Linked DNA regions of Pseudobacter ginsenosidimutans. The protein of the gene in region 1 interacts with the protein of each later gene in a pairwise test. Links are inferred from orthologs where the notes say so. Each region holds a gene or a part of one and is shown in the gene's direction. Other genes may lie near its edges. The genes, in order: leuS and ligA.

Evidence for each region.
Region 2: the proteins of leuS (region 1) and ligA interact in binary tests that used the Escherichia coli proteins (3 or more experiments, as listed by UniProt). The link is inferred for Pseudobacter ginsenosidimutans from one-to-one orthologs.

What each region holds. Positions count from the first base shown.
Region 1 is NZ_CP042431.1:2,391,194-2,394,901, forward strand. Bases 236-3,615 are described here. They hold leuS (leucine--tRNA ligase), read left to right. Parts: upstream 236-622; coding sequence 623-3,415; downstream 3,416-3,615. Other genes in these bases: FSB84_RS09825 (cell division protein FtsX), read right to left, coding at 236-432; FSB84_RS09835 (peptidoglycan DD-metalloendopeptidase family protein), read left to right, coding at 3,433-3,615. In the rest of the region: more of FSB84_RS09825, read right to left, coding at 1-235; more of FSB84_RS09835, read left to right, coding at 3,616-3,708.
Region 2 is NZ_CP042431.1:1,958,635-1,961,949, reverse strand. The notes cover bases 75-3,061. They hold ligA (NAD-dependent DNA ligase LigA), read left to right. Parts: upstream 75-511; coding sequence 512-2,611; downstream 2,612-3,061. Other genes in these bases: FSB84_RS08060 (helix-turn-helix domain-containing protein), read left to right, coding at 2,705-3,061; FSB84_RS08070 (SusC/RagA family TonB-linked outer membrane protein), read right to left, coding at 75-257. Also shown: more of FSB84_RS08070, read right to left, coding at 1-74; more of FSB84_RS08060, read left to right, coding at 3,062-3,247. UniProt on the Escherichia coli protein: DNA ligase that catalyzes the formation of phosphodiester linkages between 5'-phosphoryl and 3'-hydroxyl groups in double-stranded DNA using NAD as a coenzyme and as the energy source for the reaction.

The sequences.
Region 1 (3,708 bases):
TTCCACTACCAGGGCCTGCTTTTCCAGGTCGGCCTTGATACTGGCGATCGTGTCTTTCTGAACGTATTCTGCTTTGAGATTGAGGTCGAATGAGGCTGGAAGCGGGTTTTCGTCAAGCAATGCAGAGAAATCCTGACCTTCATCGGTCATCCATTTCTTCTTGGCGGCTTCCTTATCGATGTACTCCACGCTCTTGGTATAGGGCTGTGCAGCCAGGTAAGTCTTTAATCCTTCAATATCGGTGGGCGTTACATTGTTCCGGAGATAGATCTGTACTTTCACTCCTTCCCGCAGTTCTTCTGTATACCGTTTGGCATTCAGCAGAAGCCATCCGAAGATGCCAACTAAAAAAAGTACAATGGTTACCCCGAGGATCGCCATAAAATATGACGGCTTGGAACGCTTGGCCGAAGCCTTACCGATTTGAGCCATGAAATAAAATTTTTGATGGGTTAGTAGTGGAGCAAAAATAGCAGATTTGGGCCGTTTAAACAGGATTATCCGTATTTTTGATGCCCCTCTAACGATTGAAAAGCCGGAAAAATTCTGAGGGTAAAGGCTTTTAACGTTTCCTCAACTTTTGTATAAAACATAAAAATTTCCGTTCTGTAACGGACAAGGCATGGAATACAATTTCAGAGATATTGAAAAGAAATGGCAGGCGCAGTGGATCGCTTCCGGCGCATACAAGACCAGTAACAACAGTACAAAACCCAAAGCCTATGTGCTGGACATGTTCCCTTATCCAAGCGGAGCAGGCCTTCACGTAGGGCACCCGCTCGGTTATGTGGCCAGCGATATCTATGCCCGCTACAAAAGACTGAAAGGTTTTAATGTACTCCACCCAATGGGCTACGACGCCTTTGGTCTGCCTGCCGAACAATATGCCATCGAACGCGGCATCCATCCCGCCGTGAGCACCGGGGCCAATATCGAAACATTCCGCCGCCAGCTCGACAATATCGGGTTCGGCTACGACTGGAGCCGTGAAGTCCGCACCTGCGACCCGTCCTACTACAAGTGGACGCAGTGGATCTTCCTCCAGTTGTTCGAAAGCTTCTACAACCGCCGATCCAATAAAGCGGAAAAGCTGGAAGTACTCATCGCTTCTTTTGAAAAAGAAGGGAATGCCATCCATTCATTTCCCAATAACAAATATGAGGCCCCCAACGGCAGCAAGACCTTCACCGCTGAAGAGTGGAAGAAATGGGACGAACTGGCGCAGCGTGAGATCCTCATGCAGTACCGCCTCGCCTACCTCGCATATACGGATGTGAACTGGTGCGAAGCACTCGGTACCGTACTCGCCAACGATGAAGTGATCAATGGTGTCAGCTATCGTGGTGGCTTCCCCGTTATCAAGAAGAAAATGCGCCAGTGGAACCTGCGCATCACAGAATATGCAGAAAGATTGTTGCAGGGGCTTGAAGTGGTAGATTTCTCTGACTCCATGAAAGAGATCCAGCGCAACTGGATCGGTAAGAGCTATGGCGCTGAGATCAATTTCAAACTGAAGAGCGAAAAGAATACAGTCACCGATATGACGGTGTTCACTACAAGACCTGATACCATCTTTGGTGTGGACTTCATGGTAGTGGCTCCCGAGCATGAAATGGTGAAAGAGATCACTGCTGCAGACCGCCAGCAGGCAGTGGACGAATATCTTCAGTATGTGCAAAGCCGCTCAGAAGTGGAGCGCATGGCCGAAGTGAAAAAGATCACCGGCTGCTTCACCGGCGCTTATGCCATCAATCCTTTCAATGGCCGCGAGATCCCTGTCTGGATCTCCGAGTATGTGCTCGCCGGATACGGAACGGGAGCCATCATGGCCGTTCCCTGCGGCGACGAGCGCGATCATAAATTTGCCGTTCATTTCGATATCCCCATTACCAATATCATCGGCGATGCCTATGATGGCAAAGAAGCCAATCCTACCAAGGATGCCATTCTCGGAAATTCCGATTTCCTGAACGGAATGGTTATGCGCGATGCCATTGAAGTGGTATTGAAAAAAGTGGAAGAGCTCGGTATTGGTAAAAGCCAGGTGAATTTCAAAATGCGCGATGCCGGCTGGAGCCGTCAGCGTTACTGGGGCGAACCCTTCCCCATCGTTTTCAAGAACGACATTCCCTACGCAATGGATCCGAAGGATCTTCCCCTGGAACTCCCGCCCAGTGATGATTTCAAGCCTTCCGGAACCGGAGAGGGCCCCCTGGCCAATATCCCATCCTGGGTGAATATCTCCGATTCTGAAAAACACGATACCAACACCATGCCTACCCACGCAGGTGCGGCCTGGTATTTCCTTCGCTATACAGATCCTCACAATACTGAAGTATTTGCTGATCGCAAAGCGCTGGATTACTGGGGACAGGTAGACGTGTACGTTGGTGGCTCAGAGCACGCAGTGGCGCATTTGCTTTACTCCCGCCTCTGGGTGAAAGTGTTGCATGATCTCGGGTACCTCGGTTTTGATGAGCCATTCAAAAAGCTGATCAACCAGGGCAAGATCACGGCTGAATCCAAATTCGTTTACCGCGTTCGCAATACCAATCAATTTGTTTCTGCTGGTTTGAAAGATCAGTATGAAGCAGATCCGCTGCACGTAGATATCAATATCGTTGATGGATTGGAGTTAGATATCGAAGCATTCAAAAAATGGACGCCGGATTTTGCTGATGCCAGTTTCATTCTCGAAGATGGCAAATACATCTGTGGCGCTGCCATCGAGAAGATGAGCAAATCATACTTCAACGTAAGCAATCCCGATCAGGTAGTTGCCAAATACGGCGCCGATACATTCCGCATGTACGAAATGTTCCTCGGACCATTGGAAGCATCCAAACCCTGGGACGTAAAGGGCATTGAAGGTGTTCACCGTTTCCTCAAAAAATTCTGGCGCCTGTTCTATGATGAAACAAAAGGACAGGTTTGGACGAACGATAAAGCCACCGACGCAGAATGGAAAGTGATCCACAAAGCCATTAAGAAGATCGAAGAAGATACGGAACGCTGGAGCTTCAACACCGCAGTAAGCGCCTTCATGGTTTGCGTGAATGAGCTCAATGATCTCAAATGCACCAAAAAGGAAGCGCTGGAAAAACTGATCATTCTTCTCACTCCATATGCACCGCACGTGAGCGAAGAGCTCTGGCACCTGCTCGGCAATGCCGGCTCTGTGCTGGATGCAGCTTATCCTGTTGCTGAAGAGAAATACCTTGTTGAAACCAGCAAGGAATATCCGATCTCTATCAACGGAAAACTGAGGACCACCCTCGTGCTCAGCCTGGAAGCTTCCCAACAGGAAGTAGAGCAGGTAGTGCTCGCCAATGATATTGTTCAGAAATGGCTGGAAGGCAAGCCCCACAAGAAGATCATCTTCGTAAAAGGAAAGATGGTGAATGTGGTGATATAGCGTTATCTTTCAGTACCATGGATTCCCCTTTCAGCAATATTATCCGGAAATACCAATCCACTTTCCACCCTGTGGTGAAGATGGAACCCGGAGAAAAGCTGCTGACCCTTGACCTGAGTGAGCAAAACCGCTCACTCTCCGATGAGGTATTGGCAGATACCAACCGTTTCGCAGGCTGGATCAACCAGCAGCTGGAGCAGGCGGGTTGCCGATTTGCGATCGGAGGATACAGGGAAAACAGGAAAGTATATCAAACCCCGCTTTTTGCAGCGGAAAAGCCCGGGGATGAGCCG
Region 2 (3,315 bases), 430 kb from region 1 along the record:
TTCACATCCGCACTCTCATACCCCACACCACTGAACACCAGGATGTTGGTATTAGCCGGAATTGTAATGGAAAATGTTCCCTCGGAAGAGGTGGAGGTTCCGCCGGACCCACCCTTGGGTGTAACCGAAATGCCCGGAAGCGGGGCACCGTCTTTTTCATTCGTAACCTTACCGGTAATTGTTTTGTTTTGCGCCCATGTAGCAGAGGGTAGCGCCAGAAGCAGAGATAGGATCCCCACAAGCAGTCGATGTGGCATAAACAATCGTTCTTTTAGTTTTTGTTGAAATTGCGTACAATCTACACAATACAAAATGTGTAAATTGTACACAATTTAGTTTAATTTCTTATTCTTCCAAAAAAATCTTGTAGCTGAAAATCAGTGCTGAACCAACGCCGTTAAGGTTTGTAAACCAATTATGATACTACTGAAGTACTTCCAAGTTACTGAATTTTATGTTGACTGATTGTATCCGAAGCTGTTGAACTAATTTTGTTTACCTTATATTTTATATGTACTCCCCAGATCAAACAAAAGCATTGCAGCAGTTGACAGAGAGCCTGCTGAAGAAGGACGACAAGCATCCTGTGACCACCAAAGAGATCGACAATCTCCGTGATGTTCTAAAGTTCCATGAGCACCGGTACTATATTTTGAATGACCCGCTGGTGGCAGACCAGGAATACGATAAGCTTTTCAAATCGCTGGAAAAACTGGAACAGGCGCATCCGGAGCTGATCACTTCAGATTCTCCCACACAACGCGTGAGCAAGGGCCTCACCAAAGACTTCCCGCCTGCACCGCACCTGGTGCCGATGCTTTCCCTGGACAATTCATATAATGAAGAAGACCTGCGCGACTGGGATCGCCGCGTACGCGAACTGGCCAAATCGGAGAACATTGAATACTGTATCGAGCCAAAGTTCGACGGGGCCAGCATTTCACTGATCTACGAGAATGATCTGCTGCAACGCGGCGCCACCCGTGGCAATGGCGTTGCTGGTGACGACATCACTACCAATATCAAACAGATCCGCTCTGTGCCGCTCTCCGCAAAGTTTTCGGATTACGGTATCCAGCAGATCGAGATCAGGGGTGAAGTGCTGATCAATAAGAACAATTTCAAAAAATACAATGAACAACTGATAGAGCAGAACCTGCCGCCACTGGCCAATCCCCGCAACGCGGCTGCCGGTACACTTCGCATCAAAGACCCGAAGGAAGTAGGTAAACGAAATCTCGAAGCCTTCCTCTACCACGTCAGCTATTACACTACGCTGCCTGGTAAAACGCTCGATGAATCTTTGCACACTCATAGCGGCAACCTCAATATGCTGTGGAACCTGGGTTTCCGCAGTCCCATGAAAGAGAAAAAAGTATTTAAGGGGATCGAAGATGTGATAGCATATTGCCGCGAGTATGAGGCTCACCGTGATGATCTCCCTTATGAGATCGATGGAATGGTGATCAAAGTGAACAGTATCGATATGCAGGACCAGCTGGGTATGACCACGCACCACCCGCGCTGGGCCATCGCCTTCAAATTCAAAGCGCGCCAGGCTACCAGCAAGCTGCGTTCCGTTGAATACCAGGTAGGCCGCACCGGCAGTATCACGCCTGTGGCCAAGATCGATCCCGTAGCAATTGGTGGTGTTACCGTTAGTTCCGTGTCTTTGCACAATGAAGATGTGATCCGTGAGAAAGACATCATGCTGGGAGATACTGTGCTGGTGGAAAGGGCCGGAGATGTGATCCCTTATATCGTGAAACCTCTGGCAGAACTGAGAACGGGATCGGAAAAGAGGATCGAGTTCCCTACCAATTGCCCCGTATGCGGGGACCCGTTAGTAAAGCCCGTGGATGAAGCTGTATGGCGCTGCAACAATATTAACTGTGAGGCACAAGTGGTGGAACGCATCATTCACTTCACCAGTAAGGATGCCATGGATATCAGGGGACTTGGAGATGCCATTATCCGTAAATTCTATGAACTGAAATTCCTGCACGATGTTCCCGGCATTTATGAACTGCCATTTGCTCAAATCAGCGCCAGGGAAGGGTTTGGCGAGAAGAGTATCTCCAATTTACAAGCCGCTATCGAGGCCTCCAGGGCACAGCCATTGCATCGTCTGATCTATGCACTGGGTATCCGGCATGTGGGGGAAACAACGGCAAAAACACTTGCTAACGCCGTCAAATACCTGCCGGAGATGGCGGACCTCTCAATGGAAGACCTCCAGGCTTTGGAAGATATTGGTCCGAAAGTGGCCGGAAGCGTGTACCAGTTTTTCCACAATTGGGACAATTTGGAAATGCTGAAAAAGCTCGAAAGTCTCGGATTGCAATTGAAAAATGACAGGAGCAATCTAACGGCGGAGGGCAACCTGACGGGACTAACGTTCTTGTTCACGGGAACCTTGCCAACGCTGAAACGCAGTGAGGCTGAGGAGATGGTGGAAACTAACGGTGGTAAGATACTGGGGTCCGTTAGCTCCAAGCTCAGTTACCTGGTAGTGGGGGAAGACGCAGGATCCAAGCTGGAAAAGGCCAAAAAGATAGCAACTGTTAAGATTATCACAGAGGCGGAATTCCTGCAAATGGTTAACCGCTGATCGAATCTTATTATTGTTTTTTGATATTCGCAGCTCTTTTTTTGTAACTTTAGCCAAAAGGAAAAGGCGATGATAAAAAAACTTCCAAACGAGGTGTGGAAACCACTTCAGTTTCCGGGCTGGAAACACCTCCGTAAAAAGTATGCGCTGTCATCTCACGGTCGCATAGCCAGCTATACAGAAGACGTGGTTGAAGACGGAAAATTATTGCAGGGTTCTCTGACCACTGGTTACAGAACGCTCAATCTGCACCGTCCAGGCAACAATGGCACGTTGTACATACATCGTGAAATTGCACGGCTCTTCTTAAAAAAAGCTTCACTGAAAGCGAAGTATGTGATTCACGACAATCACAACAAGCTCGACAACAATGTGAAGAATCTGAGATGGGCTACACTTGAGCAAATGATCGAGCATCAGCAAAACAGTCCGGCGAAAATTGCCTACAAGAAAGTGCAGGCAAACCGCACAGAAGGACTGAAACTGAATGCCGGCCAGGTGAAAGCTATTAAGAAAACCCTTACCGACAAGAACCGGAAACTCACCATCAAAAAGCTCGCTGAGAAATACGGCGTCAGTGAAATGACGATGTATCGTATCAAGAGCGGTGAAAATTGGGGACGCATTAAAAACTAACCAGGTCCAACTGCATTACAGTGGTGTGAATGGAGACGGCGCTCTGTCACACCACTTTTTTTATGCCC